Regions from separate parts of the Mesorhizobium sp. B2-9-1 genome, predicted to be linked through region 2. Evidence: predicted binding sites of a transcription regulator. Region 2 holds the regulator's gene; each other region holds the start of a gene.
The links. Region 2 encodes HrcA, which represses chaperone genes, less so after heat shock. Its sites were predicted from a motif close to GTTAGCACTCNCNNNNNGNGAGTGCTAAC; they were not measured.
Positions count from the first base shown of each region.

Region 1: the regulator HrcA is predicted to act here: its motif matches at 3,622-3,650, upstream of groES (co-chaperone GroES).
Region 3: the regulator HrcA is predicted to act here: its motif matches at 4,740-4,768, upstream of groES (co-chaperone GroES).

Region 1 is NZ_VFTP01000004.1:40,772-50,399, reverse strand. Features, by position in the region: gene FJW05_RS10170 (TadE/TadG family type IV pilus assembly protein) at 1-1,185, opposite strand, end outside; gene groL (chaperonin GroEL) at 1,542-3,197, opposite strand; gene groES (co-chaperone GroES) at 3,261-3,557, opposite strand; gene FJW05_RS10155 (hypothetical protein) at 3,787-4,089, opposite strand; gene FJW05_RS10150 (hypothetical protein) at 4,111-4,485, shown strand; gene FJW05_RS10145 (SDR family oxidoreductase) at 4,494-5,255, opposite strand; gene FJW05_RS10140 (LysR family transcriptional regulator) at 5,362-6,258, shown strand; gene FJW05_RS10135 (TetR/AcrR family transcriptional regulator) at 6,265-6,891, opposite strand; gene FJW05_RS10130 (MFS transporter) at 7,011-8,207, shown strand; gene FJW05_RS10125 (D-arabinono-1,4-lactone oxidase) at 8,210-9,490, shown strand; gene FJW05_RS10120 (alanine racemase) at 9,487-9,628, shown strand, end outside.
Region 2 is NZ_VFTP01000007.1:53,172-62,799, forward strand. Features, by position in the region: gene FJW05_RS15085 (sorbosone dehydrogenase family protein) at 1-184, opposite strand, end outside; gene FJW05_RS15090 (hypothetical protein) at 317-514, opposite strand; gene hrcA (heat-inducible transcriptional repressor HrcA) at 586-1,668, opposite strand; gene rph (ribonuclease PH) at 1,828-2,544, shown strand; gene FJW05_RS15110 (VOC family protein) at 2,728-3,138, shown strand; gene rdgB (RdgB/HAM1 family non-canonical purine NTP pyrophosphatase) at 3,138-3,830, shown strand; gene hemW (radical SAM family heme chaperone HemW) at 3,827-4,999, shown strand; gene FJW05_RS15125 (hypothetical protein) at 5,095-5,415, shown strand; gene FJW05_RS15130 (low molecular weight protein tyrosine phosphatase family protein) at 5,448-5,768, shown strand; gene FJW05_RS15135 (hypothetical protein) at 5,978-6,166, opposite strand; gene rsmI (16S rRNA (cytidine(1402)-2'-O)-methyltransferase) at 6,381-7,271, shown strand; gene FJW05_RS15145 (YraN family protein) at 7,353-7,730, shown strand; gene FJW05_RS15155 (undecaprenyl-diphosphate phosphatase) at 8,008-8,814, opposite strand; gene FJW05_RS15160 (glutathione S-transferase family protein) at 9,032-9,628, shown strand, end outside.
Region 3 is NZ_VFTP01000016.1:13,962-23,589, forward strand. Features, by position in the region: gene FJW05_RS22060 (hypothetical protein) at 1-718, shown strand, start outside; gene FJW05_RS22065 (hypothetical protein) at 826-2,250, opposite strand; partial or broken gene FJW05_RS22070 (Hsp20/alpha crystallin family protein) at 2,693-3,136, opposite strand; gene FJW05_RS22075 (Hsp20 family protein) at 3,234-3,710, opposite strand; gene FJW05_RS22080 (protein usg) at 3,954-4,226, opposite strand; gene FJW05_RS22085 (hypothetical protein) at 4,240-4,587, opposite strand; gene groES (co-chaperone GroES) at 4,918-5,232, shown strand; gene groL (chaperonin GroEL) at 5,294-6,922, shown strand; gene FJW05_RS22100 (hypothetical protein) at 6,989-7,210, shown strand; gene FJW05_RS22105 (helix-turn-helix transcriptional regulator) at 7,272-7,670, shown strand; partial or broken gene FJW05_RS27980 (DUF982 domain-containing protein) at 7,762-7,953, shown strand; gene htpG (molecular chaperone HtpG) at 8,014-9,628, shown strand, end outside.

The DNA of each region.
Region 1 (9,628 bases), on a different contig from region 2:
CGCCGTGGTGCCGTAGCCGGTCGTCAGCCCCTTGCTGAAGTTGAAAGTGCCGGCACCGAATGTGGTAGTCCCGGTGGTTGTCACCTGCTTGCCGAAATTATAGGTGCCGGCGCCGAAGGTGGTGGTTCCGGCCGTGGTCAGCTTGCCCGCGAAATTGTAGGTGCCCGGTCCGAACTTCGTGGTGGCGCTGGTCGTGAGATCGCCGGAGATGTTGTAGACGGTCGTCGCCGCGCCCGTGGTGGCGAAGTTGAGATTGATACCGCCGCCGATCGTGATGGTACCCAGGTTGACCGTGGTCTTGCTGCCGCAATTCAGCGTCCAGGTTGATGACGACGATGCCCAACTGGCGGCGCAGCCCAGCGCATTCGCCTGGCCTTGGGTTGATCCCTGGGTCCAGCCGAAGTCGATATTGTTGCCGCTCGAGGTGGTCGGCGCTGCTGGCGCGGCGGTTGGCGAGAGCGCCGCCACGGTGGCAAAGCGGGCGACGGCAGCCGCGACCGCGGAATTGCCCGCCAGCGGATCGGGAGTCGACTTCTTGGTGATCACCGCCGCCGTCCCGTTTGGTCCGGTGATGCCGTTGCAAGGCTGGCTCGGGGCCGTGGCGGAGTTGTAGTTGACGCCGATAGCCGAGATGCCGGTGCCGCACGGAACGGTGATCGTGTTATTCGACGAGACCGTGCATTTGGGGGCGTTGACGGCCGTGCCGCCTGACAGCGTGATGCCCGTCTGGGTGCCGTCCAGTGCCAGCATGCAACCCGGTGTCGATGGCTGCGAGCCCAGCTCAGCGACGGAACTGGCGTAGATCTGCAATTGCTGGCGATTGTCGAGGACGCGCGCAAGCAGCAGCTGTTTCTGCGTACGGATCGATACGGAGACCGCGTTCACGCCGGTTGTCTTCGGCGAGGTGACCAGCGTCGCCGACACATCGGCTGCCGGAACGCCGTTGAGCGTGGCGACATTGACCGCCGCCGCGGTCATCCGGTCGGTCGACTGTGTCTTGTTGTAGGCGAGCGCGCCGGCAAAGGCCGCGAGATCGGCGGTGCGCTGGTTGCTGGCGCGCTCGACCAGCGCGCCGCCATATTCGGTGACCAGCGCCGCCATGCCGACGAGCAGCGGCAAAAGCAGCGCGGACATGATGAGGACGTTGCCGTCACGGTTACGCACGAACCGGTGGAGAATTTGCATCGATGAAGACCCCGACACCCCTAAGCGCGCGAGCAATCAAGCACGCCCTATTCATTAGTAGGCGCGGACATCTTAAAAAATATTGTCCGACAAATGCCGCAACGATCGCGGGCGTTTAATCGAAGGCGCTGATTTTGTTGAGGAATTGCACAAAGTTTAGGCAGTCGGTTGAAGCTGCAGGGCAGGGGTTGCCCATGGAGCAGCACGTTCTAGGCCGCCGCAACGAGAAAGGGCGGCATCTCTGCCGCCCCTTTCCGTGTGTTAGCCAGATCGGCTGGATTAGAAGTCCATGCCGCCACTCAAGCCCGCTTGCGGGCTTGAGCAACATTGGTTGATGGGCGTGCTTTATGGACTTCTTAGAAGTCCATGCCGCCCATGCCACCCATGCCGCCGCCGCCCATGCCGCCAGGCATGCCGCCGCCAGCCGACTCCTTCTTGGGAGCTTCGGCGATCATGGCTTCGGTGGTGACGAGCAGGCCGGCGACCGAGGCCGCGTCCTGGAGAGCCGTGCGAACGACCTTGACCGGATCGACGATACCCATGGCGATCATGTCGCCATATTCGCCGGTCTGGGCGTTGTAGCCGAAGGTCGGGCCCTTGTTCTCAAGGATCTTGCCGGCAACGATCGATGCTTCCGCACCGGCGTTGGACGCGATCTGACGGGCCGGAGCCTGCAGGGCGCGACGAACGATGTTGATGCCAGCGGTCTGGTCGGAGTTGGCGCCGGTTGCCTTGATGTTCAGCGAAGCGCGCAGAAGCGCGACGCCGCCGCCGGGAACGATGCCTTCTTCGACGGCCGCACGGGTCGCGTTGAGAGCGTCATCGACGCGGTCCTTCTTTTCCTTGACCTCGATCTCGGTCGCGCCGCCGACGCGGATCACCGCGACGCCGCCGGCGAGCTTGGCCAGACGCTCCTGCAGCTTCTCCTTGTCGTAGTCCGAGGTGGTCTCCTCGATCTGCTGCTTGATCTGGGACACGCGGCCCTGGATCTCGGCCTTCTTGCCTGCCCCGTCGACAATGGTGGTGTTCTCCTTGGAGATCGACACCTTCTTGGCGCGGCCGAGCATGTTGAGGCCGACATTCTCGAGCTTGATGCCGAGGTCTTCCGAGATGACCTGGCCACCGGTGAGGATGGCGATGTCTTCCAGCATGGCCTTGCGGCGGTCGCCGAAGCCCGGCGCCTTGACGGCGGCGATCTTCAGGCCGCCGCGCAGCTTGTTGACGACGAGCGTGGCCAGGGCCTCGCCTTCGACGTCTTCCGAGATGATGACCAGCGGCTTCGAGGTCTGCACGACAGCCTCGAGGATCGGCAGCATGGCCTGCAGGTTGGAGAGCTTCTTCTCGTGCAGAAGGATGTAGGCGTCTTCCAGGTCCGCAACCATTTTGTCGGCGTTGGTGACGAAGTAGGGCGACAGGTAGCCGCGGTCGAACTGCATGCCTTCGACGACTTCGAGCTCGGTCTCGGCGGTCTTGGCCTCCTCTACGGTGATGACGCCCTCATTGCCGACCTTCTGCATCGCTTCGGCGATCATCGAGCCGACCGAGGCATCGCCATTGCCGGCGATGGTGCCGACCTGGGCAACTTCTTCCGAGGTCTTGATCTTCTTGGCGTTCTTGATCAGCGTCGTGACGACGTCGCCAACGGCGAGGTCGATGCCGCGCTTCAGGTCCATCGGATTCATGCCGGCGGCAACCGCCTTGTGGCCTTCCTGGACGATCGACTGCGCCAGAACCGTTGCGGTCGTGGTGCCGTCGCCGGCGATGTCATTGGTCTTCGAAGCAACTTCGCGGACCATCTGCGCGCCCATGTTCTCGAACTTGTCCTCAAGCTCGATTTCCTTGGCGACGGTAACGCCGTCCTTGGTGATGCGCGGGGCGCCGAACGACTTGTCGATGACGACGTTGCGGCCCTTGGGGCCGAGGGTGACCTTCACCGCGTCGGCGAGGATGTTGACACCGCGCAGCATGCGCTCACGGGCATCGCGGGAGAATTTTACGTCTTTGGCAGCCATGTTTTAGCTCCTGGCAGGGGCTCGGGAAGAGCCCGAAGATGAAGATTCAGGTGAGGCCGATGATCAGCCAATGATGCCCATGATGTCGGATTCCTTCATGATCAGAAGGTCTTCGCCATTGAGCTTGACTTCAGTGCCCGACCACTTGCCGAACAGGATGCGGTCGCCGGCCTTGACGTCCAGCGGCACGAGCTTGCCGCTTTCGTCGCGGGCGCCGGAGCCGACGGCGATGATCTCGCCTTCCTGCGGCTTCTCCTTCGCCGTATCCGGGATGATGATCCCGCCGGCGGTCTTGGATTCGGATTCGACCCGGCGAACGACCACGCGGTCATGAAGCGGGCGGAACTTGGACTTTGCCATGTTATCTTCCTCGAATGAGAACGGTGAGAACTGTTCCTCCATCCGGCGAGGCCGCCGGATATAAGTTAGCACTCACCAAAGGCGAGTGCTAACGTGGCGCTGAGATAGGCCGCTGGGTTGCCGGAGTCAAGGCGCGCGCAACGGGGCAGCGGCGCGAAATTTTTCTCCTGCGAGACGCCAGGCCGAAATGCGCCGGCCATCGCGAGGCGCCGACGAGCAACCCCGCCCGTCAGTCAAGGCGCTTCGGCGAACGCAGCACCAGCAGCGGGCAGCGTTCCGCGAGCCCGTATGTGCCGGTCGAGGCCAGCCGGACATCATCGAAGAAGGTCCCGGCTTCCTTGATCAGCGCTGCCGCCGGAGCGAAGCTGTAGACGACGGACGAGTTCCGGTAGACGTCGATGGTTCCGACGACCGGCAGTTCCCATTCGGTTCGAGCCGACAGCTCTTCACGATCGGGAAACAGCGCGTCGAATTGCTCCAGGATTCTCCGCACCGGCATCGTGTAGTCAGGCGCGCCGCCGTTGGCGGTCATGGCCACGCGCCATTTGAGCTCGTGGAACGTCGAGGTGCGACCGGCCAACGCAGGGCGCGGACTTCCTGCGGTTCGTCGGACGGTATTGGCGCCCGCTTCTGGCTGTTCTGCGGCGAGCGCGAGCGCTGCACCCGTCATGTCTCGCCGCAGAGCCTGGTCAAGGGCGACGACACCATCCGCCGCGAGGCGGTGCCCGTGCCGGACGAGCTGCGCGCGCTGCGGCGCCAGCTTGGCTTCGATTACGGCAAGTTCGACTTCGTCATGCATGAGGGCAGGGCGGTGCTGCTCGATGCCAACAAGACCCCTGGGCGGGCCAGGAACCTGTCGAGCTTCATCGCCGCCGGCAATGCCAATCTTGCCGACGGCTTCGAAGGACTGATCCGGCAGGTCAAGTGACCGATCGCCTAGATGTTCATGCCCCCAGACACCTCGATGCGCTGGGCGTTGACCCAGCGATTGTCCTCGGACAGCAGCGAGGCGATCATCGGGCCGATGTCGTCGGCGACACCGGCGCGGCCGAGCGCCGTCATGTCGGCCACGACGCGATTGATCTCGGCGTCGTCGCGCACATGGCCGCCGTTGAAATCGGTCGCGATCGCGCCCGGCGCCACCGTGTTGGCGGTGATGCGCCGGGCTGCCAGTTCCTTGGCGAGGTAGCGCGTGAACACTTCGACGCCGCCCTTCATCATCGCATAGGCGGCGGAGCCCGGGACCGAGAAGCGCGCCAGGCCGCTCGAGACGTTGATGATACGGCCGCCATCGTTGATCAGCGGCAGCAGCGCCTGGGTGAGGAAGAACACGCCCTTGAGGTGGATGTTCATCAACGTGTCGAACTCCTCTTGCGTCGTCTCGGCGATTGGCTTGCGCAGACCGGTGCCGGCATTGTTGAGGAGATAATCGAAACGGTCGCGTTGCCAGGTCTCGTGAAGCGTCTTCTTCAACGCTTCAACGAAAGCCGGGAAGCTGGCGACGGCGCCGGCGTCGAGCTCAAGCGCGGCAGCCCGGCCGCCGGCCGCCTCGATCTCGGCGATTGCCGTCTTCGCCTCGTCGGCGCGCGAGCGATAGGTGAGGACGACGTCGACGCCCTTGCGGGCGAGGTTGAGCGCGGTGTTGCGGCCGAGGCCGCGGCTACCGCCGGTGATGAGAGCGATGGGGCGGGTGGTCATGGCGAAATCTCCTTCTATCTGGATGGAGATGCATATACTCGCCCGGTGGGCCGATATAATCGGCCATGGATTGCCAACACTATTCAGCATGTGCGAACAATCAGCGATGGACCGATTCGACAGCATGCGGCTCTTCACCCGCGTCGTGGAACGGCGCAGCTTCACTGCGGCCGCCGCCGATCTCGCCCTGCCGCGCTCCAGCGCCACCGCCGCTATCAAGCAGCTCGAAGAACGGCTCGGCGTGCAATTGCTTCGCCGCACCACGCGCCATGTCACGACGACGCTCGACGGCGAAGCCTATTACCAGCGCTGCATCGGCATCCTGGCCGACATCGAGGATGCCGAAGGCGGCTTCGGCGCGCACGAGGTGGGGGGAAGGCTCAGCGTCGACGTCAACGGCCACATGGCGCGCACCTTCCTACTGCCGGAATTGCCGGCGCTGCTCGCCAGATATCCGGGCCTGACCGTGCATATCGGCGAAGGCGACCGCCTCGTCGATCTCGTGCGCGAAGGCGTCGATTGCGTCATCAGGGCCGGCACGCTGCCCGACAGCGACATGATCGTGCGGCGGCTCGGCATCGCCCGCGAAATCACCGTCGCCAGCCCCGCCTATCTCGAACGCCACGGGGTGCCGCGCACGCCGGACGATCTGGCCGGCCATATGATGATAGGCTTCGTGTCTTCGCGCACGAGGCAGGTGATGCCGCTGGAATTCACCGTCGACGGCAAGGTTCGCGAAATCACCCTGCCGTCGCGGGTCACCGTCGCGAACTCAGACACAAGTGCCGCGCTGGTCCGGCTGGGCTTCGGGCTGTTCCAGGCGCCAAGGCTCCGCTATGCGGACGATATCGCTGCCGGCCGGCTGGTCGAGGTGCTTCCCGATTTTCCGCCGACGCCGACGCCGATCTCGGTGCTCTATCCGCCGAGCCGCCAGTTGTCGCCACGGGTGAGGGTATTTGTTGATTGGCTGGTGGAAATCCTGGGGCCGAAGCTGGATCCCTGATCGCGCTCAGAGAAACAAGCGCAACTGCGTGTGGATGATCGAACGATAATCTTCGATCGTGCGCCGGCCCTCCGCCTCGTCCTGCGTCAGCGCCAGCCGCACGACGCCGCCGGCGAGCTGGAAGATCAGGAACACGACACGTCCGAACGCCTCGCGCTGCTCCGCTTGGAGCATCGGCCCGACCTTATCGCAGAACATCTTCGCCTGTTGCCTCGTCTCGGCGATGTCGAGATGCTGCAGCGCCTTGTCGGCCTGGATGGCGTTCTGCAGGTCCTGGATGGCCGGGTCTGCGGCGACACGGCCATGATAATCGTCGAGCAGGCGGTCGGCCGCGTCGGTCACGTCGTCCAGCCGGCCTATCCCGGCGATGATCGCGCCGAACCTTGCACGGCTTTCCTCGGAGAACCGCTCATAGAGCATCGCCAGGATCGCCGACTTGCTGGGGAAGTAATGATAGACGGTAGCGATCGGCCCGCCGGCGAGTGCGCCGACTTCCTTCATCGTCACCGCGTCGATGCCTTTTTCGCCGATCAGCCGCATGGTCGTGGCGAGGATCGCGTCGATGCGCTCGCGACTGCGCTCCTGCTTCGGCCTGCGCCGCGGTTCCGTCGCCGTTCGCCTTGTCTGCGTCATGCGCCAAATCTCGTGAAAGCCTCGAATTCGCGGTTGACAAGAAACATGATCAAGTATCAGTTCCGTCAAATGCTGACAACTTGTCAGTTTTTCGATCGAGCTGCAAGGGAGGGCGCCTCGTGACTGCATCGCAAGCCGCGCAAGCGGAAAATGGCGATTGGCTTGTCGGCAACCCGACGGGCCTGCAGCTGGCCTCGGCGCTGTGGATCGGCTCGGTCGGCCTCCTCATCCTCGGACTGCAGCCGGTGCTGCTCGGTGCGCTCTACACCGAAGGTCACGTCACCGGCGACGAGCTGGCGCTGGTCGCCACCGCCGAGATGATCGCGATAGCGATCGGCTCGGGCGTTGTGGCGATGCTGCTTCCCGCCAGGAACATGCGCTGGAAGAGCACGGTGCTGCTCGTCCTGCTCGCGCTCGCCAATGTCTGGACCGCCTATGCCGGCAGCCCCAATACGCTGATCGGCGCGCGCACGCTGGCCGGCCTCGCGGAGGGCGGGCTGGTCGCCGTCGCGACGGAGCTGATCGCCCGCTCGCGCCGGGCCGAGCGCATCGGCGGCTATTTCGTCACGCTGCAGACCTTGGCGCAATGCGCGCTGGCGCTGATCCTCGCGCTCTTTGCCGTGCCGAGAGCGGGCTCGGCCGGCGGCTTCATCGCGCTCGGCATCGTCTGCCTGCTTTCGCTCGTCGTGGCCTGGACAGTGCCGGACGACTATGCCGACCTGCCCAAGGAAGAACAGTTCGCCAACGTGGCGACCGTGCCGGCGATCGCCGCGCTGCTGTCGATCTTCTGCTATTTCATGTTCTTCGGCGCCGTCTGGGCTTTTCTCGAGCCCATCGGCGCGCAGTTCGGCATCGATGGCCGCACTGTCGGCTTGATGGTTTCGGCGAGCCTTGCCGCGCAGGTGCTCGGCGCGATGACCGCGACAAGCTTCGAGGCGCGCATCGACTATCGTTTTGCCATCACCGTCATCGGCATCGTCGCGGCGATCAGCTCGCTGCTGCTTGCATCCGGCCCGGGTCTTTCGGTGTTCTGGGCCGTGGCGCTGGTGATGGGCTTCATCCTGCTCTTCATCGTGCCTTACCAGATCCGGCTGGCGATCACCGCCGACGAGACGCGCACCGCGGTGCTGCTGGTGCCTGCCGCCCAACTCTTCGGCCTCGCCATCGGCCCTATCGCCGCATCGCTGCTGATCGACGGCGCGGACTTCCGGCCCGTGCCCGAATTCGCCGCTGCCGCCGCCTTGGCGAGCGTGCTTTTGCTCGGCATTTTCGTGCTGGTCGCGCGACGGCTCGGCCGGGTCCGAGCAAAGGGGTGAAGATGGCAAATCCCTGGAGCAACTGGTCCGGCCTCGTCACGGCTTCCCCGAAATTGATCGCGACGCCGGCCGATGCCGGCGAGCTGGCCGAACTGGTGCGCTCGGCGCCCGGTCCGCTGCGCGTCGCCGGCGCCGGCCATTCCTTCACGCCGCTGGTGCAGTCCGACGGCACCATCGTCTCGCTGGAGAAGATCGAGGGGCTGGTCTCGCACGATGCCGCGAACAACCGTGCCCGGGTGAGGGCAGGCACGCGGCTCGGCGCCCTGATGCACATCCTGCAGAACATCGGCCAGGGCCTGCCCAACATGGGCGACATCGACCGCCAGGCGATCGGCGGCGCGCTGAGCACGGCGACGCATGGCTCGGGCCCGACGCTCGGCGCCTATCACACGCAATTGGAGGCGGTGCAGTTCGTCGATGGGCAAGGCGAGCTGCGCGAGTTCAGCCGGGCAGACGACCTGGACATGATCCACGCCACCGGCGTCGCGCTGGGCAGCTTCGGCGTGCTGACCGAAGTGGCGATGAACAACATCGCCACCTATCGGCTGCGCCGCCGCAAATGGGTGCTGCCGATCGGCGACATGCTCAAAAATTTCGAGACGATGATGGCCGCGCATCGCTCGGCCGAGTTCTACTACATTCCATTTGCCGGATATGCCCAGTTCATCGCCAGCGATCTCAGCGATGCGGCACCGACGACGCGGCCGACCGAAGACGACGAGGAAGGACTGGCGACTTTGCGCAAGCTGCGGACAGCGTTGCGTTGGCTGCCGTCGTTGCGCCGGGCGCTGATCAGGGGGGCGGTGAAGAAGGTGCCGCCGGAAGACTATGTGCAGGACTGGCTCAACGTCTACGCCAGCGAGCGTCGCACCAAATTCAACGAGATGGAGTATCACTTGCCTTACGAGGAAGGTCCCAAGGCGTTGGCCGAGATCATTGCGCTTACGGAAAAGCATTTCCCGGAAGTCTATTTCCCGATGGAGGTGCGCTCGGTGGCGGCCGACGAATTCTGGCTTTCGCCATTCTACAAAAGGCTGACCTGCTCGGTCGCCGTCCACCATGATGCGGCCAATGATCCGCTGCCTTTCATGCGCGCCGCCGAGCCGATCTTCCGCAAGTATGGCGGCAGGCCGCATTGGGGCAAGATGCACAGCCTGAAGGCGGCGGACTTCAAGAAGCTTTATCCGCGCTGGGACGATGCGATGGCGGTGCGGCGCGACATCGATCCGCAAAACCGTTTCGTCTCGCCCTACATGGCCGGCCTGTTCGGCATCCAACAATGAGCGCCTATTTCGCCGCCCTGTCCGACGCATTGATGGCCGCCGAGATTTTCCGGCCCTGCCTTGTCCTCGATCGCGACCGGCTGGACAGCAACATCGCGCTGGTGAAGCAAAGGCTGGCACCGGGCCTTGGCGTGCGGC
Region 2 (9,628 bases):
CGGACTCCGTCATATCGGGTTTCGGCAAATCCTCAGGTTTCAGCAGCCGGCGCACGCCCGGACGGTCGGCTTTCCAGTCCCCGAAAGCTTTTTCGCCGCTGAGCAAGGGCTGATCCGCCTGCTGCGCAAAGGCAGCCGTGGCAAAAACCAGCGCGAGGCCCGCAAGGCCGGCGATCCGCATCATGCTGTCCTCCGTCGTCTGTCAACATGTCCTGTCTCCGGGCGCCTCAAACGATCGGGCGCGCAGAGATAGGACATATTGGGCAAACGATCAAAAAGAGAAGCGTGCGCAAGCCGATTTGACGGAGCGCCGGCCTCAGGTCTCTTCGGCATCCAGATCGTCGTCGAGGCGCTTTTCTAACTCGACGAGATCAGCCGGCAAGGGCAGGCCCATGGCGCGCATTTCCCTTAGCTTCTCGCGCAGCTGCTCCTGGATCTCGTGCTCGTCCTCGGGCTGGTTCACCATCTCCTCGAGCAGCAGGCTGATCTGGGCCTTGAGCGATTCCAGCGCCATGTTTTTCTCCTTTGCACCCTTAGCTGTGTCGAGGTTCAGGTCAGGCCGGCCTCACCTGAATATCGATACACCTAACGAAGCATGCGCGAAATCAGCTGTGCCGTATAGTCGACCATTGGCACGATACGGGCGTAGTTCAGCCGGGTCGGCCCGATGACGCCAAGCGCGCCGATGACGCGGGCGTCCTTGTCGCGATAGGGGGCGACGACCAGCGAGGAGCCGGACAGCGAAAACAGCTTGTTCTCCGAGCCGATGAAGATGCGCACGCCCGGCCCTTCCTCGGCAAGATCAAGCAGCTGCAGCAGTCCGTCCTGGGTTTCCAAATCCTCGAACAGATGGCGAAGCAATTCGATGTCCGCCTGGGCGGTGACGTTTTCCAGGAGGTTGGCGCGGCCGCGCACGATCAGGCGCGCCGGCAGGCCGCTTTCGGCGCCGGCCCAGACCGCGAGGCCTTTCTCGACCAGATCCTGCGACAACGTGTCGAGGGCCGCCCTGGTCTCGTCCTTGATGCGGGCGATTTCCGCGCGCGCCTCGGCCAGTGTTCGGCCACGGATATGGGCGTTGAGGAAATTGGACGCCTCGTGCAGCTGCGACACGGTGGTGCCGGCCGGCAGGTCGACGACGCGGTTCTCGACGTCGCCGTTTTGCGACACCAGCACGGCGAGCGCCTTTGCGGGCTCGAGCTGGATGAATTCGATGTGCTTCAGCGCCACCTCGTGCTTGGAGGCGAGCACGAGGCCGGCGCCGCGCGACATGCCCGACAGCATCTGGCTGGCCTCGGTCAGCATATGCTCCAGCGTCGCGCCCGAGCCGGAGGCGCGCACCTGCGCCTCGATGGTGCGGCGCTCGTCGTCGGAAAGGTCGCCCAGCTCCATGAAAGCGTCGACGAAAAAGCGCAGCCCGGTCTGCGTCGGCAGCCGCCCGGCGGAAATATGCGGCGCGTAGATCAGCCCCAGATGCTCGAGGTCGCTCATCACGTTGCGGATGGTGGCGGGTGACAGCGAGGAGGGCAGGATGCGCGACAGGCTGCGCGAGCCGACCGGCTCGCCGTCGCGCAGGTAGGAATCGACAATCCGCCGGAAGATATCGCGCGAGCGCATGTCGAGTGACTGAAGTACCGGCGACTGCGACGTCGGATCGACTGGTTTGTTCATTCCGGCGAGAAACCTCCTTCCGAAAGATATAGACTTAAGCTACGGCGGCGCAACCCGGTGCCGCGTTTGCGGTCACGCGACCTCGTTTTCCTTTGCGCCATGCTGCGCATACGTCTACAAGCCGGCCACGATTCCGGAAACGACCAGAAAGAAGGCCGAATGCGCCCCTCCAAACGCCAAGCCGACGAAATGCGCGCCATCTCCTTCGAGCGTGGCGTCTCCAAGCACGCCGAAGGCTCGTGCCTGGTGAAGTTCGGCGACACGCATGTCCTGTGCACGGCGAGCCTGGAGGAAAAGGTGCCGGCCTGGATGCGCAATTCCGGCAAGGGCTGGGTGACGGCCGAATACGGCATGCTGCCGCGCTCGACCGGCGAGCGCATGCGGCGCGAAGCCTCCGCCGGCAAGCAGGGCGGCCGCACGCTGGAGATCCAGCGGCTGATCGGCCGCTCGCTGCGCGCCGTGGTCGACCTGCAGGCGCTGGGCGAGCAGCAGATCACCGTCGACTGCGACGTCATCCAGGCCGATGGCGGCACCCGCACGGCCTCGATCACCGGCGGCTGGGTGGCGCTCTACGATTGCCTGCGCTGGATGGAAGCGCGCCAGATGGTGAGCGTCGCCAAGGTGCTGAAGGACCATGTCGCGGCGATTTCGTGCGGCATCCATGACGGCCAGCCGGTCATCGATCTCGATTACCTGGAGGATTCCTCGGCCGGCACCGACGCCAACTTTGTCATGACCGGCAAGGGCGGCATCGTCGAGATCCAGGGCACGGCCGAGGGCGAGCCTTTCTCCGAGGAGCAGTTCGCGGCGCTGATGGGCTTGGCGAAGAAGGGCATTTCGCGGCTGGTGAGCCTGCAGCAGATGGCGGTGGCGTAGGTTTCCAATGCCGAGCCTAGGCCCCCCTCTCTGGCCTGCCGGCCATCTCCCCCTCAAGGGGGGAGATCAGCTGTCACCACGGCTTTCGCCAATCGCCAGCGTTGCGAAATGTGCGGCGGCATCGAAGCTGCCAATCTCCCCCCTTGAGGGGGAGATGCCCGGCAGGGCAGAGAGGGGGGCCTCGTGATACCCTCCGCAATCCTCGAATCCGCCCTCTACGTCACAGACTTGCACGCCGCCGAAGCCTTCTACCGCGACGTCATCGGCCTCGAAGCGCTGGGCAAGGTCGAGGGCCGGCATGTCTTCTTCCGCTGCGGCGACGGCGTATTGCTCCTCTTCAACGCCGAGGCGACGAAAATCCCGCCGGCGCCGGACGCTCGGCTGAAGGTGCCGCCGCATGGCACGGCCGGCGAAGGGCACCTCTGCTTTGCGGCAAACGCCGATGAAATCGCCGCATGGCGCAGGCATCTCGCCGCGAACAACATCGCCATCGAAAGCGATTTCGAATGGCCGCAGGGCGGGCATTCGATCTATATCCGCGACCCGTCCGGCAATTCGATCGAGTTCGCCGAGCCAAGGATCTGGGGTTTCTGATGCACTCGCAATCTTTTCATTCCCTTGGGGAAAAAAAGATCGTCGTTGCCAGCCACAATGAAGGCAAGCTGCGCGAATTCGCCGACCTGATGGCGCCGTTCGGCTTCGAGGCCAAATCGGCCAAGGAATACGGCCTGCCCGAGCCGGACGAGACCGGCACCACCTTCGAGGAGAACGCCTATATCAAGGCATACGCCGCCGCCAAGGCCACCGGCCTGCCGGCGCTTTCCGATGATTCCGGGCTCTGCGTCGACGCGCTCGACGGCGCGCCTGGTGTCTATACCGCCAACTGGGCCGAGAAGCCCGACGGCAGCAGGGATTTCGGCATGGCCATGCAAAAGACGGAAACGGCGCTGCAGGAAGCCGGCGCGACCGATCCCAAAGAGCGCGCCGGCCGCTTCGTCGCCGTCATCTGCCTGGCCTTTCCCGACGGCGAAGCCGAATATTACCGGGGCGAGGCCGAAGGCACGCTGGTGTGGCCGCCGCGCGGCACGCTCGGCTTCGGCTACGATCCGGTGTTCCTGCCCAACGGCTTCGACAGGACTTTTGGCGAGATGAGCGCGCAAGAAAAGCATGGCTGGAAGCCCGGCCAGGCGAGGGCGCTGTCGCACCGCGCCCGCGCCTTTCAGAAATTCGCCGAAGCGCGATTGAATTTGGCCAGCTTGGATTTGGCGCGATCAGGATCCGCATGAGCGCAGTGACCCTACCGCTCGACCGCAGCCCCGGCTTCGGCGTCTATATCCACTGGCCGTTCTGCGCGGCCAAGTGCCCTTATTGCGACTTCAACAGCCATGTCCGCCACCAGCCGGTCGACCAGGAGCGTTTTGCCCGCGCCTTCGAGACGGAGCTCAAGACCATGCGCGACCGCACCGGGCCGCGCGAGGTGACCAGCATTTTTCTCGGCGGCGGCACGCCGTCGCTGATGAAGCCGGAAACGGTGGCCGCCGTCCTGGAGGCCGTGGCGAGGAACTGGACGGTGCCGGCCGGCATCGAGGTGACGCTGGAAGCCAACCCGTCCTCGGTCGAGGCCGAGCGCTTCCGCGGCTACCGCGCAGCCGGCGTCAACCGCGTCTCGCTCGGCGTGCAGGCGCTGAACGACAAGGACCTGCGCTTCCTCGGCCGGCTGCACAATGTCGAGGAGGCGCTGCACGCCATTGGCCTCGCGCGCGAAATATTTCCGCGGCTGTCCTTCGACCTGATCTACGCGCGGCCCGGCCAGACGCCGGATGCATGGGGGGCGGAGCTGGAGCAGGCGATCGGCTATGCCGTCGACCATCTTTCGCTCTATCAGCTGACCATCGAGGAGGGCACGCCCTTCCACGCGCTTTACGCTGCGCGCAAATTCACGCTGCCCGACAACGACCATGCCGCCGATCTCTACGCGCTGACGCAGGAGGTGACGACGGCGCATGGCCTGCCCGCTTATGAGATTTCCAACCACGCGCGGCCGGGCGCGGAAAGCCGGCACAATCTGACCTATTGGCGCTACGGTGAATATGTCGGCGTCGGCCCCGGCGCGCATGGCCGCTTCGTCGAGAACGGCCGCCGTACCGTGACGATCGCGGAAAGAATGCCGGAGACCTGGGCCAATCTGGTCGAGGCCAAAGGCCACGGCGTCACCGGCGGCGAGATCCTGACGCGTTCCGAAGAGGCGGACGAGTTCCTGCTGATGGGCCTGAGGCTTGCCGAAGGCATCGACCTGCAGCGCTACGAGGCGCTCTCGGGGCGCGGCCTGTCGAGCGCGCGGCTTTCGGTGCTGCAGGAAGAAGGCCTGGTGGCGCCGGTCGGCAACGCAAGGCTCCGCGCCACGACCGCCGGCATGATCGTGCTGGATGCCGTGGTGGCGGATTTGGCCAGGTAGCGCAGCAGCCAACTGATTTGTCAGTCTGCGCGATGATGTTAGACATTTGGCTTGCCTAGCCGAATGCCATTTCCATGCATCCAATGGGACCTGCAATGAAGTTCCTGATCCATGAGACGCTGCGAACTTTAAACACGGATGACGTTTTTGAGTTTGGATTGACCGAGATTTCGAAATCCCATGAGCATCCCGACCTCCATGAAGCAGTGACCGTGTTCATCAGAAACCGGAAATCGCAGAAACACAAAACGTCGGGCTTGAGCGAGTTTGACGTCGTGCGCAGCTTCATGACTTATGTTGGGATAAATTTGAGGGCAATCGCAAAAGACGATTCGATAGAATTCGACTTGAACGGACTTACTCTGGATCAGTACATACCGCTTACGAAATCACTACGCGAGATTATGGACGAGTAGCGCTGGTCCCTCCATAGGAATATCTGCTCGCTTTGAAGAACGTGCTTTTCATCTGCAGCCAGAATCGGCTGCGCAGCCCGACTGCCGAGCAGGTGTTTTCCAAACGCCGCGACATCGAGGTCGAATCGGCCGGCACCAATCACGACGCCGACAATCCGTTGACGCATGAGCTGGTCACCTGGGCAGACATCATCTTCGTCATGGAAAAGGCACACCGCGCCAAGCTGCAGAAGAGATTCCGGTCGAGCCTGAAGGGCGCCAGGGTGATCTGCCTCGACATTCCGGACGATTATGAATTCATGGACCCTGGCCTGGTGCGGCTGCTGGAGGCGACGGTCGGAAAGTATCTCTGAGATGTGGCGCTTCCCGCGCGTTCGTCATTCTCGGGCTTGACCCGAGAATCCATTCCGTGACCAACGCGAAGGGCGCTGCGGAACAGAATTCTGCACCGCTGGCGGAACGTCGATGTAACGGCATGGATTCCAGGGTCTGCGCGCGTCGCTTCGCTCCTTGCTTCGCCCTGGAATGACGAGGCGCGAGGTCGCGAAGGTCGCAAACTGCTTTAAGCGTCGTGCTTCTGGCGGTGCTTGCCGCGGTGCTTCTCGCCATGCGCCTCGCCGTGACGGACGGGCTTCTGGTCGGCCTTGTCGCGGCGCGCGCCGGACTCGGCGGCGATGGGATGTGGAGGAATGCCCTCGCGGGCGGTCTTGCTTTCAAGTCGGCTGATAAAAATATCGAAGCGATTGGGCATCGTTCGGTCCTGCCTCCTCCCGGGGAATCAGGGGTTAAATTCGCCGATGTGGGTTTCGTTCCGCACTGTGGCAAAGGCAAGGCGATTTCCTTACGTCGACCTCACGTTTTGCAACGAGGCGTCAGCCATGCGAAACAGACTTGGTTCTTACGCAATTCCGGACGGAAAACCGCGACGCACTTTTCCTGGAATTGCTCGGAATGAGGGGCATTAGGTGACCGGCGACAAACGCAGCTATCTGATCGGGCAGAGCGAGGTCGCGGCGCGGCCGCTTCAGCCGGCGCTTTATCTGGTGGCGACGCCGATCGGCAATCTGGCCGACATCACGCTGCGCGCGCTGGAGACGCTGGCCGCCGCTGACATCGTCGCCTGCGAGGACACGCGCGTCTCGCGCGTGCTGCTCGAACGCTACGGCATCCGCCGCCGCACCACCGCCTATCACGAGCACAATGCGGGCGAGGCCGGGCCGAAGCTGATCGAGGCGCTGGCTGCCGGGCAGAGCGTGGCGCTGATTTCCGACGCCGGCACGCCTTTGGTTTCCGATCCCGGCTACCGGCTGGTCGGCGAGGCGCTGGAGCGCGGCATTCGCGTCGTGCCGATCCCCGGACCTTCGGCTCCGCTTGCGGCGCTCACCGCGTCGGGCCTACCTTCCGATGCCTTCCTGTTCGCCGGCTTCCTGCCGGTGAAGACCGGGCAGCGGCTGACCAAGCTGGAGACGTTCAAGCAGGTGCCGGCGACACTGATTTTCTTCGAATCGCCGCGCCGGCTGGCCGAGACGCTCGGCGCCATGGTCGAGGCGCTGGGCGGCGCGCGGAAAGCCGCCATCGGGCGCGAGCTGACCAAGACGTTCGAGGAGATGCGCACCGGAACGCTTGCCGAGCTGGCAGACTACTATGCGGCGGCCGATACGCCGAAGGGCGAGATCGTTATCTGTGTCGGTCCGCCCGAAGCCTCGGACGAGCAGCCGGCCGACATCGACCGGCTGCTTTTGTCCTTAGCCGCCGAAATGCCAGCTTCGAAGGCGGCGGCGGAAGCCGCGAAGATGACCGGCGCCCAGAAGCAGGCGCTTTACCGCCGGCTGATCGAGCTCAAGGACAGGCCATGATCCCGAAAAGTGGAGGCCGGTTTTTGCATTCGCTGACCTTCGGTTCGGACAAGATCATGGTCAAACAGAAAGGAGCCGGGGATGGCTGAACGCACGGTCGGCCATCGCCGAAAGGCCTATCGACGCGGCCATCGCGGCGAGTGGCTGGCGGCGCTGGCGCTGATGCTGAAAGGCTATCGCATCCTTGCCCGCCGCCACCGCACCAGGCTCGGCGAGATCGACCTCATCGCCCGGCGCGGCGACCTCGTGCTGTTCGTCGAGGTCAAGGCGCGGCGGACATTGATCGAGGCGATGGAAGCGATCGGCCGGGAATCGGAGCGCCGCATCGAGGGCGCCGCGGATTTGTGGCTGTCGCGCCAACCGGATTACGGCCGGCTGTCGATGCGCTTCGACATGGTGGCGGTGCTGCCCTGGCGCTGGCCGGTGCATGTCGAGAACGCGTTCTATGGGCGGAATTGAGCGCCTGCCCAATGGCGATAGGCTGGCGGGACAGCGCCCCCCCTGGCCTGCCGGCTTTCGTCGTTCGAAAAGCCAAGCAATTGGCTTTCGGTCCACTTCGTGGACCACTCCTCAACCCCCACGAGAGGGGAGATCAGATGTCGCCGTCGCTTTCGCCAATCGCCCGCGTTGCAGAGTCGGCGGGGCGCCGAAGCTGCCAATCTCCCCCCTCGTGGGGGAGATGTCCGGCAGGACAGAGGGGGGCGCGAAGGATCGCGGCGTTAAGCGGCCCAGCCGCTCACCCCCAGACCATCAACGCCACCAGCCCGAGCCCGCCCACCGCAAGCCGCCACCAGCCGAACAGCGAATAACCGTTGCGCGAGACGTAATCGAGCAGGAAGCGCACCACGATGAGCGCGGTGACGAAGGCGGCGATGAAGCCGACGGCGATGATCGGCAAATCGGCCGAGGTCAGCACGTTGCGGTTCTTGAAAAGATCGAAGGCGAAGGCGCCGACCATGGTCGGCATGGCGAGGAAAAAGGAGAATTCGGCCGCCGCGCGCTTGTCGACGCCCATCAGCAGCGCGCCGACGATGGTCGAGCCGGAGCGCGAGGTGCCGGGGATCAGCGACAGGCACTGGAACAGGCCGATCTTGAGATAAACGCTCAACGGGAAGTCCTCGACATCGTGGTGGACCGGCTTGAGGTTGATGCGGTCGACGATGAGCAGCACCACGCCGCCGATGATCAGCATGATGCAGATCAGCCGGGGCGATTCGAACAATATGGTCTTGATGAAATCATGCGCGAGCGCGCCGATGACGGCGGCCGGCAGGAAGGCAATCAGGATGCCGACGACGAAATGCCTGGTCTGCGGATCGCTGGGCAGCTTGATCAGCATATTCCAGAGCTTGCTGAAATAGACGCTGAGGATCGCCAGGATCGCGCCGAGCTGGATCAGGATCTCGAAGGCCTTGCCGGTGGAATGGAAACCGAGGAAATGGCCGGCAAGCAGGATATGGCCGGTCGAGGACACCGGGATGAACTCGGTCAGGCCCTCCAGCAGCCCAAGCAGCAGCGCTTCGACGATGGTCTGGCTTTCCATGGCAACCTCTTGGTTCGAATGGCGGCTAGAGCATGATGCCGAAAAGTGTGAAGCGGTTTTCGGACGACATCATGCTCCGAGGCGGAGGAAGGGTTTGCTTGTCATGGGGCGGAAGTGCCCCTATAGGTCGCAACACCATGACAGCCCCGGGAATCGGGCGGCCAAGACTTACCGGCGCCTTTAGCGATTCGCCAGTGCGCCCTATCATCGCGGAACCATGCTGACGCTTTTCCACCATCCCATGTTCGCCACCTGCCGCTTCGTGCGCCTCGCCTTCGGCGAGTATGGCGAGGAGCTGGCGCTGATCGAGGAAAAGCCGTGGACCAGGCGCAAGGAATTCCTGGCGCTGAACCCGGCCGGCACGCTGCCGATCCTGCTTGCCGAAGGCGATGTGCCGATCGTCGGCGCCATGGTGATCGCCGAATACCTCGACGAGACGCGCGGCGTCTTGAAGCGCGACAGGCGGCTGTTCGCCGAGGATCCGATGCAGCGCGCCGAAATCCGCCGGCTGACCGACTGGTATCTGGCGAAGGCCGAAAGCGAAGTGACGCGGCATCTGGTACGGGAGCGCGTGCTGAAGCCGGTCATGCCGGAAACCGCCGGCGGCGGCTCGCCGGACTCGGCCGCCATCCGCGCCGCGCGCGCCAACATCCGCCAGCACATGAAATACACCAACTGGCTGGCCGGCACGCGCCATTGGCTGGCCGGCAACAAGGTGACCTATGCCGACCTTGCGGCGGCCGCGACGCTTTCGGTGCTCGATTATCTGGGCGAGATCGATTGGCGCGAGCATGGCGCCGCGCGCGAATGGTAC
Region 3 (9,628 bases), on a different contig from region 2:
CCTCCAGCAGCGCCTCGCCGCCATTCTCGGGCCGCTTTCCGTCAAGGATTTCCCGGCGACCGGCACCTTCAATGTTCAAAGCCTCAACGCCTCCGATATCGGCTACGGCATGCTGGACGGGCTGCGATATGCGCAGAGCGACGACGGCCCAAGCATTGTCGCCTCGACGCGCGGGTTGACCGAGCGCTGGCTCAAGTCCAAATCGAGCGAGGCGGAAGCGGATTTCAAGCTGCCCGCCGACATCGGCGCGGCGTTGAAGCTCGACAGTTTCTACACCCAGGCCATCGGCAGCGACGCGGCATTCTCGGGCACGCTCGACTTTTCGCTGAAAAAGCCCGACGGCGCCGATGCGGTGGTCGCGCGGCTCGGTGGCTGGACCCAGGATGTGGGACCGATCTATGATCAGCACCTCGTCGTGGCAGTCGTGAAAGGCGACCGCGTGCTGATCGCCGAGGCACCCGCCTCGCCCGCCGTGCCGAAGATCGCGGCTTGCGATTCAATCTGGGCAGCCGCCGACGCCGCCGCGCAGAAAGCCCAGCAGGCCGATCAGGGCTCGGACCAGGACGATCCGCAGGCCTCCGATCCCGCCAACGCCGCCTGGGAAAAGGGTGATGCCGACTACCGCGCCTGCATGGCCCAGCGCCTGCCCGGCGACCCGTCCTTCCCGGCGCTGCTCAAGCAGGCGCAGGACCTTGCCGACGACATGGCTGGGAAATAGTCCGCCAGGGCAATTCCAGGAAAGCGCAGCGGCTCTCGAAGTGGAACGGCTTCAAAACACGGAGATAGAGCGGGCCGGCGCTGTCGAAGCCGAGCCGCTCGAAATCCTCAGCCTCCGTTCGCCCGCATGTTGCGCCGAGAAACGCGCCGTGCGACGGGGCGCGCCGCTTCCGCGATGATCCCGTTGGTTTGAGGCGCGGCATCCTTGCGCGACCTTGCGTCGGTCACCCGATGCAGGCGCTCGTAAGGCAGCAATTCCCGGATGCGGGCGTTGAGCGCTTCGACTTCGGCGTGCAAATCCTCGCATTCCTGCTTCTGGATATCGAGCTGGATCTGCTCCGACGCCTGCTGCAGCGAAAGCCGTGAGAAATTGGTGCTGACCTCGGACAGGTTCTTCTTGTCGGCTTCGCTCTCGTCCTTGAGAACGGCGAGCCTTTTCTCGGCAATCTGGCGTTCGGTGACGGCGTCGTTCAGCTGCGCCTTTAGCCTGGTGATCTCGGCCGTGGCTTCGCCATTGTCGGTCGAGACCTTGTCCAGACGCGACTGCAGGTCCTGGATCTCGGCACGCAAACCGCGCATTTCCGCCTGGCTGCGTGCCAATTCGGCGGTGCTGTCGCTCTCGGCGATCCGCGCCGCCTCGGTTGTTTCGGCAAGCCTGGCCTGCGCTGCCTCGAGGGCTTTCTGCAGCCGGGTTTCTTCCTTTTCGTGGTTGCCGATTTGAGCCATCAGCTCGGCGATATGGGCGGTTTCGCTGGCGTGGGTTGCCGCGAACTCGTCGAACTTGTGCCGGGCCTCCGCCTCGCGCTTTTGCGCCTGCTCCAGATCGACAGAAAGGCCGACCTGCTTTTCGCGCAGCAGCTTGTTCTCGGCGCCGCGCCTGTCGACTTCGACGGTCTTGGCCGTCAGGGCTTTGACGATCTCGCCGAACTCCGTCTCGCGCCTGGCGGTCTCATTGCCCATCTCCACCAGCTCCAGGCGCACCGCCGCAAGGGCCGAGCGCAGCTGTTCCCGGTCCTGGACGAGGTTCGCCTCGCGCTGCTGCCACGCTTCGGCCGCGCCGTCGCGTTCGCGCTGCCGGCGGGCGGCGTCAAGCAATTGTTCCGACAACGTTTTGTGTTCGGCGGTGAGAGCGAGGTTTGCCAGCTCCAGCTCGTTGGAGCGCAACACGTCGCGATGGAAGACGTTGAGGACTTCGCGCGTCATGTGATGCGCAGTGGCGATCTCCGCCAGCTTTGCCTCGATCTCCTGCAGATGACCCTGCCCGTCCCGGAAAAGCCCGGTGACGGCCTCCAGGGCGGCCAGCCGCGTCTGGGTATGCGGCGTCAGCCGCGATGCCGTTGCGTCGGACGGCTCTTCGGCCGGCGGATTCTCGTCGCTTGCCACCAGTTCCCGGCCGGCGACGGCATCGTCTTCCGACGGCGGCTGTTCGTCATCTTTGAGAACGTCCTCGAACGCCTCCGCCAGATCCGATTGGAGTTCCTGAAATTCCTTATCGACGTCCTCGGCCCGCTTGATCAGAGACTTGAAATTCATCACGGCACATCCCTTACGCTCGACGACACATCTTTTACGCTCGCCCCCGGGCGTACTTAACGAATTGCTAATCTATCGCGTTACCTTCCGTTCGGGAAGCCTATGCAAAGGAAACCATAATTAAGGTTATCGCCGGTCCCAACCTTATGCGGATCCGCCCTAGGTGGTCCCTTCTTCGGTTCCTAACATATGTTAGTTTTCTCTCTGGGTAGGTGTTGAAAGCATGCGCAGCAGAAGGGAAAGACAGCGAGCTGCTTGTCATCATTCACATGAGCGATGCGAAGACTTCTGGACGGAAAAAAGAAGCTCCCGCCGTATAAATTTTCTCTTCCTCGGCCGCCCATGATCGATCGAGTGGAGTTGCTTGCGCGAGCATCGGGTTGCCGTGCCTCTATGGGAGTCGACGCGGGAGGCGGATCGGCCGACCTCCCGCGTCGATGCATCAACTCTTGATGTCGATGCGCTTGACCTGCGACTGCGCCTTCTCGCTCTTCGGCAAGGTGACGGTCAGCACGCCATTCTTGAAGCGGGCATCCACCTCGTCTTCCTTGACCTCGTAGCCGACCGGGATGCGGCGCTCGAAGCGGCCGTAATAGCGCTCGGAGAACTGCCTATCCTTGTCCTCCGTCTCGGAGCGCTTCTCGCCTCTCAGCGTCAGCACGCCGTCGTCGAGCAGGACCTCGATGTCTTTCTGTTCGAGGCCCGGCACCTCGGCCATCACCTTGATCTCCTTCTCGCCGTTGGAGATCTCGACGCTCGGCCAACCGGCGCCGAGGGAGGAGACCCCGCCAAAAGACGGCAACCGGCTGTCGAAGCCGCGGAAAACGTCGTCAAACAGGCGGTTCACCTCGCGATGCAGCGACAGGAACGGATCGCGCTCACCGTCACACTCATGGTTTGCTCCTTTCTGTTCATCGGCTCGAAAAGCTCCTACGCGCCGGGCAGTGCCCGGCGCATAGCGCGGATGCGCTCACAAGAAGCCCTCAGGCGGCGTGCTTCTCGGCTTCGATCTTCTTTGTCGTGCCTTTGAGCGTTGCCTTGTCGGCTGCGATCTCGATCCGCCGCGGTTTCATCTCTTCCGGGATTTCGCGCTTCAGATCGATCGTCAGCAGCCCATTGACCAAGCTGGCGCCAACGACCTTGACGTGGTCGGCAAGCTCGAAGCGGCGCTGGAATGCACGGCCGGCGATGCCACGATGCAGGTACTCGCCCTTGTCCTCGCCGGCTTTCTGGCCAGAGACCATGAGCATGTTCTGCTCCTGGGTAATGGCCAGTTCGTCCTGCGAGAACCCAGCCACCGCCATACTGATGCGGTAGTCGTCTTCCGCGGTCTTGGCGATGTCGTAGGGTGGCCAATTATCGACGGTCTCGATCCGGCTCGCCGTCTCGAGCGCGTTCAACATTCGATCGAAGCCGATGCTCGACCGGAACAGGGGACTGAAGTCAAACGTGGTTCTCATAGCTACATCCTCCACTGAGCAACATAGATACGAGGGGCGCCAAGGAAGCGGTGCCCCTTGACCTTGCCGGTCTCTCTCAAGCACCGGCGTAATCGATCTGGGAATTCAACACGGGCACGTCAAGGTCCCGCTCCGAAGCCGCCTTCACGGTCGTGAAAGTCAGCCCCTTCGTCTGCATGCAGGCCAGGCAAATCATGAGTTGGAGGCGGCCGCACAACCACGACCGCCTCGGGGAGCTGATCTTCAATGGATCGCGATGATCCCGTCGACGGCCCGCCATTCCGATGCCCTGATGAGCCGATGGTGGGCGACACGGACGGAATGCAAGGCGCCAGCCAGCTCGCGCTCCCAAAAGCCCAGAAAGCCCCTCAGCGCCGGGAAATCCGGGGCAAGATCATAGTCCTGCCAGACGTAGAGCTGGAGCAGGCTGGGATGGTCGGGCAGATGATAATGGATCTCGGCAGTGGTCAAGCCATAGCCATTCATCTGCAAGCGGAATTCCCTGCTGACCGCCATCGCCTTCGGGCCTTCACGCGCTCAGCCGGTCGACCACCTGCCGGTGGTCGTTATCGGCAGGGCCGCTGGGCGGCGGGGCCAGCGCATCAAGCCGGCGCAGCGCATCCATGATGTCGTCGAAGGAGACCGGCCGCTCGGTGCCCGGCGGCTGGCGCAGCGCCGGCATCGATTCCACGGCGCAAGCATCGGACGCCCAGGACGAAAGGATCGCCCGCTTTTCCCATATGTCGAGCGAGCCGTCCTCCAGCACATCCCGCGGGTGCTGAAAATGGCTGGCCGGCGACAGCAGCCAGTCGAGCGAAAGGTCTGATAGTTCGGGAGCTAGGGAAGGAATGATCGGCGAAAGCGTCTGTCGGTCCATTTCTGTCCTCCGTCTCCAAAAACTCCTTGCTTCGGGTTCCAATTTCTCAGCGGTCCCGGCGCTGCCGGGCGCCGATAATCTTGTTCAACTCAATCGCGAATTCAAGCCTCTCCGTTATCGCAGCGGTCCAATTTACCGCATGTTTTCAGCGCGCTAGCACTCAACGGTCGAGAGTGCCAAAAAATTTGCGGTACCCCCTTGAAAGTAGAAGAAGGCAAAATTAGCTCGACATGCGCGCGATGCCGAAAGGGTCGCGCGAGCCCCGCTCCGGTCCTGCCGGTCCGGAGCGGAGGAACCGTTCGCAATCTGTTTGTCCTGAAGGAGAACGATATGACGTTCCGTCCATTGCATGACCGCGTGCTCGTGCGCCGCATCGAGGCCGAAGAGAAGACGGCCGGCGGCATCATCATCCCCGACACGGCCAAGGAAAAGCCGCAGGAAGGCGAAGTCATCGCGGTCGGGCCAGGCGCCCGCGACGATAGCGGCAAGCTCGCGCCCCTCGACGTGAAGGTCGGCGACCGCATCCTGTTCGGCAAGTGGTCCGGCACCGAGATCAAGCTCAACGGCGAGGACCTGCTCATCATGAAGGAAAGCGACGTGATGGGTGTGATCGAGCAGGCCGAGACGCTGAAGAAGGCCGCCTGACCGGGGCTTCGATCGAACCGCAACCCAGTCAATGAAAGCTGCCTAAACAAGGAGTGATCCAATGGCTGCCAAGGAAGTCAAATTCCATTCCGACGCCCGCGAGCGCATGCTGCGGGGCGTCAATATCCTCGCCGACGCGGTGAAGGTGACGCTCGGTCCGAAGGGCCGCAACGTCGTCATCGACAAGTCGTTCGGCGCGCCGCGCATCACCAAGGACGGCGTCACCGTCGCCAAGGAGATCGAGCTTGAGGACAAGTTCGAGAACATGGGCGCCCAGATGGTTCGCGAAGTCGCTTCGAAGACCAGCGACCTCGCCGGCGACGGCACCACCACGGCCACCGTGCTTGCCCAGGCGATCGTTCGCGAAGGGGCCAAGGCCGTTGCGTCAGGCATGAACCCGATGGATCTCAAGCGCGGTATCGACAAGGCGGTGGATGCCGTCGTCGCCGAACTCAAGGTCAACGCCCGCAAGATCACCAGCAACGACGAGATCGCACAGGTCGGCACGATCTCGGCCAATGGCGATGCCGAGATCGGCCGCTTCCTGGCCGAGGCCATGGAAAAAGTCGGCAACGAAGGCGTCATCACGGTCGAAGAGGCCAAGACGGCCGAGACCGAATTGGAAGTCGTGGAAGGCATGCAGTTCGACCGCGGCTATCTCTCGCCCTATTTCATCACCAACCAGGACAAGATGCGCGTCGAGCTCGAAGAGCCCTATGTGCTGATCCACGAGAAGAAGCTCGGCAATCTTCAGGCCCTGCTGCCGGTGCTGGAGGCCGTGGTGCAGTCCGGCAAGCCGCTGCTGATCATCGCCGAGGATGTCGAGGGCGAGGCTCTGGCCACGCTGGTGGTCAACAAGCTGCGCGGCGGGCTTAAGGTCGCCGCCGTCAAGGCTCCGGGCTTCGGTGACCGCCGCAAGGCCATGCTGGAGGACATCGCCATCCTGACCGGCGGCACGGCCATCAGCGAGGATCTCGGCATCAAGCTGGAGAACGTCACGCTGGAGATGCTCGGCCGCGCCAAGAAGGTCGCGATCGAGAAGGAGAACACCACCATCGTCGATGGCGCCGGCAAGAAGGAGGAGATCCAGGGCCGCATCACGCAAATCAAGGCGCAGATCGAGGAGACCACCTCCGACTATGATCGCGAGAAGCTGCAGGAGCGGCTGGCCAAGCTCGCCGGCGGCGTTGCCGTGATCCGCGTCGGCGGCGCGACCGAAGTCGAGGTCAAGGAGAAGAAGGACCGCGTCGACGACGCGCTGCACGCCACGCGCGCCGCGGTAGAGGAAGGTATCCTGCCCGGCGGCGGCGTTGCCCTGCTCAGGGTGGCCAAGGCGCTCGACGCGGTCGCCGTTGACAACCCGGACCAGAGATACGGCGTCGACATCGTGCGGCGCGCGATCGAGGCTCCAGTGCGCCAGATCGCCGAGAACAGCGGGTCGGAAGGTTCGATCATCGTCGGCAAGCTGCGCGAGAAGACCGAATTCGCCTATGGCTGGAACGCCCAGACCGGCGAATATGGCGACCTCTACAAACAAGGCGTCATCGATCCCGCCAAGGTCGTGCGCACCGCGCTACAGGATGCGGCCTCGGTTGCCGGACTGCTCGTCACCACCGAGGCCATGGTGGCCGAGAAGCCGAAGAAGGAGGCCGCTCCGGCCATGCCGGCCGGCGCCGGCATGGACTTCTGAGACGCCGACGGGAGCCCGCTTCTGGCAACGGGAGCGGGCGTTTCGAAACGCACGATGGAGGCCCTTATGGATATGATGAGCGGCAATGGCTCGGTTCCGGCGCCGACGCATCCGGCAAGCGAATTCCTCGCTTATGAAGCCGAATGTCGAAGCGCATTGAAGCCGCTGCTGGCAGGCTTGCTCGACACCGCCGAATCGGCCGGATGGAACCGGCGGACCGTCGCCTCAACGCTGATGTTCCTTGCCGCACAGCACGTGTCGGCCACCGAAACATCCGCGGGCGGCTAGCGAAGATCGGCCCCCGCCTCCAGGGCGGGGCCCTTGTGACTGCGAACGGACGAGGATTGCCATGATTGCAGGACGATTGCGCGAATGCCTGAAAATCTTGCGATGGGAAGCTGCCGACGTCGCCGAGGAGCTCGGCTGGCCCAGAAACGACGTGACGCGCTGGCTCGAGGGGCGCGCGCCGGTGCCACTGGCGGTCGCCGCCTGGATCGAGGCCCTCGCCAAGGCACACAAGGTGCTGCCCCCGCCGCGCCTTAACCGGCAGAATTCAGCGATGCACGCGCCGGCAGGCCCGGTGGTTGTGCAGGCGTTCAACGGCATAGGCCAGCCGCGGCCGCGCGGCGTCGTCCTGCAACCGCCCTACCCGCGCCGACATGTGCTGGCCGGGACGACTGGCCTTCGTCCGGGCGCCATGAGCATGCACCTGAATGAGGGTTCTGACCATGAACCACGGCCGCTTTGAAGACCCTGTTACCATTCTTGTCGGAATGGGTTTGCCGGTCCGGCTCGAAACCGTGATGGAAGCCTATGCCCTGCTGTAGGATTGGCCGGCCGCGAGCAGGAGCAGCGCGCATGCGATCGCGCTCAATTCCTGCAAAGCCGGCATTGCCGGCGAAATCGACGCGGAAACAGTGCGGGCAACCCTTGTTGCTTTCGCCCGCCGCCACGATATCCTGGCGCCGGACATGGTTTCGCTGGCGCCTGCGGCGCTGGCAGGGAGCGCATCCACAAGCGACAATGGCTGAAGATTTGAAAACCGGCGCGTGCTGGCGCGGCGGACGACGCAACGAGCGCAGGAATTCTGAATGACGACTGACACCAAGACCACGGAAACCAGGACATTCGAGGCGGACGTCTCGCGGCTGCTGCATATGATGGTGCACTCGGTCTATTCGGACCGAGACGTTTTCCTGCGCGAGCTGATCTCCAATGCGGCGGATGCCTGCGAGAGGCTGCGCTTCGAGGCGGTGAGCCGGCCCGAGTTGCTGGGTGACGATGCCAAGCCGCGCATCACGATTACCGCCAATCCGGACAACAAGGAGCTTTCGGTCGAGGACAACGGCATCGGCATGAGCCGCGACGAGATGGCGGAGGCGCTGGGCACGATCGCGCGCTCCGGCACCCGCGCCTTCATGGAGCGCGTCGAAGCCGGCAAGGCGGCGGAAGACACGCAGCTCATCGGCCAGTTCGGCGTCGGGTTTTATTCGGCCTTCATGGTCGCAGACCGTGTCGACGTCATCAGCCGCCAGGCCGGCAGCAATGAGGCTTTCCGCTGGTCGTCCGACGGCAAGGGCACCTACGAGATCGCGCCGGCGCCGCTCGAGGCAGCACCCAAGCGCGGCACGCGCGTCGTGCTGCATCTGATGGAAGACGCCTCTTCCTACACCACGCCTTACCGGCTCGAGGGGCTGGCGAAGTCGCAGTCGGGCCATGTGCCGGTGCCGATCACGTTCGTCGAGAAACCCGGCGCCGAACCGCGCGACATCGCCGACGGCACGGCGCTTTGGGTGCGGCAAAAGAGCGAGATCAAGCCGGAGGAATATACCGACTTCTACCGCAGCATCGCCGGCCAGTATGACGAGCCGGCTTCCACGATCCATTTCCGCGCCGAGGGCCGGCAGGAATACAGCGTGCTCGCCTTCGTGCCGGGATCGCGGCCGTTCGACCTGTTTGACCAGGACCGCAAGGGGCGCATGAAGCTCTATGTGCGGCGCGTCTTCATCACCGACGAAGCCGATCTGCTGCCGCGCTACCTGCGCTTCGTGCGCGGCCTGGTCGATTCCGCCGACCTGCCGCTCAATGTCTCGCGCGAGATGATCCAGGAGAGCCCGTTGCTCGCAGCGATCCGCAAGGGCGTGACCAACCGCGTTCTCGGCGACCTCGCCAAGACGGCCGAAAACGATGCCGAAGCCTACGCCAAAATCTGGGAAAATTTCGGCATCGTGCTGAAGGAAGGGCTCTATGAGGATTACGAGCGACGCGAGCAGCTGCTGAAGCTTGCCCGCTTCCGTTCGACGACCTCAGGCGAAGGCTGGCGCAGCCTTGCCGACTATGTCGCAGCGATGAAGGAAGGTCAGAAAGCGATCTTCTTCATGGCCGGTGACGATCGCGCCCGTCTCGAAGCCTCGCCGCAGCTCGAAGGTTTTCGCGCACGCGGCATCGAGGTGCTGCTCCTCACCGATCCCGTCGACAGCTTCTGGGTGACGATGGCGCCGGAATTCGACGGCAAGCCGTTCAAGTCGGTGACGCAGGGCGCGGCAGAGCTCGCCGATATCGCGCTGCCCGAAGATGCGGCGAAGCCCGACGCGGAGACGTCGTCGGATATCGCCGCCTTCCTGGCTTTCGTGAAGACGACGCTCGGCGAGGAGGTGTCGGATGTGAAAGCCTCCGACCGGCTGACGGAAAGCGCCGTCTGTCTCG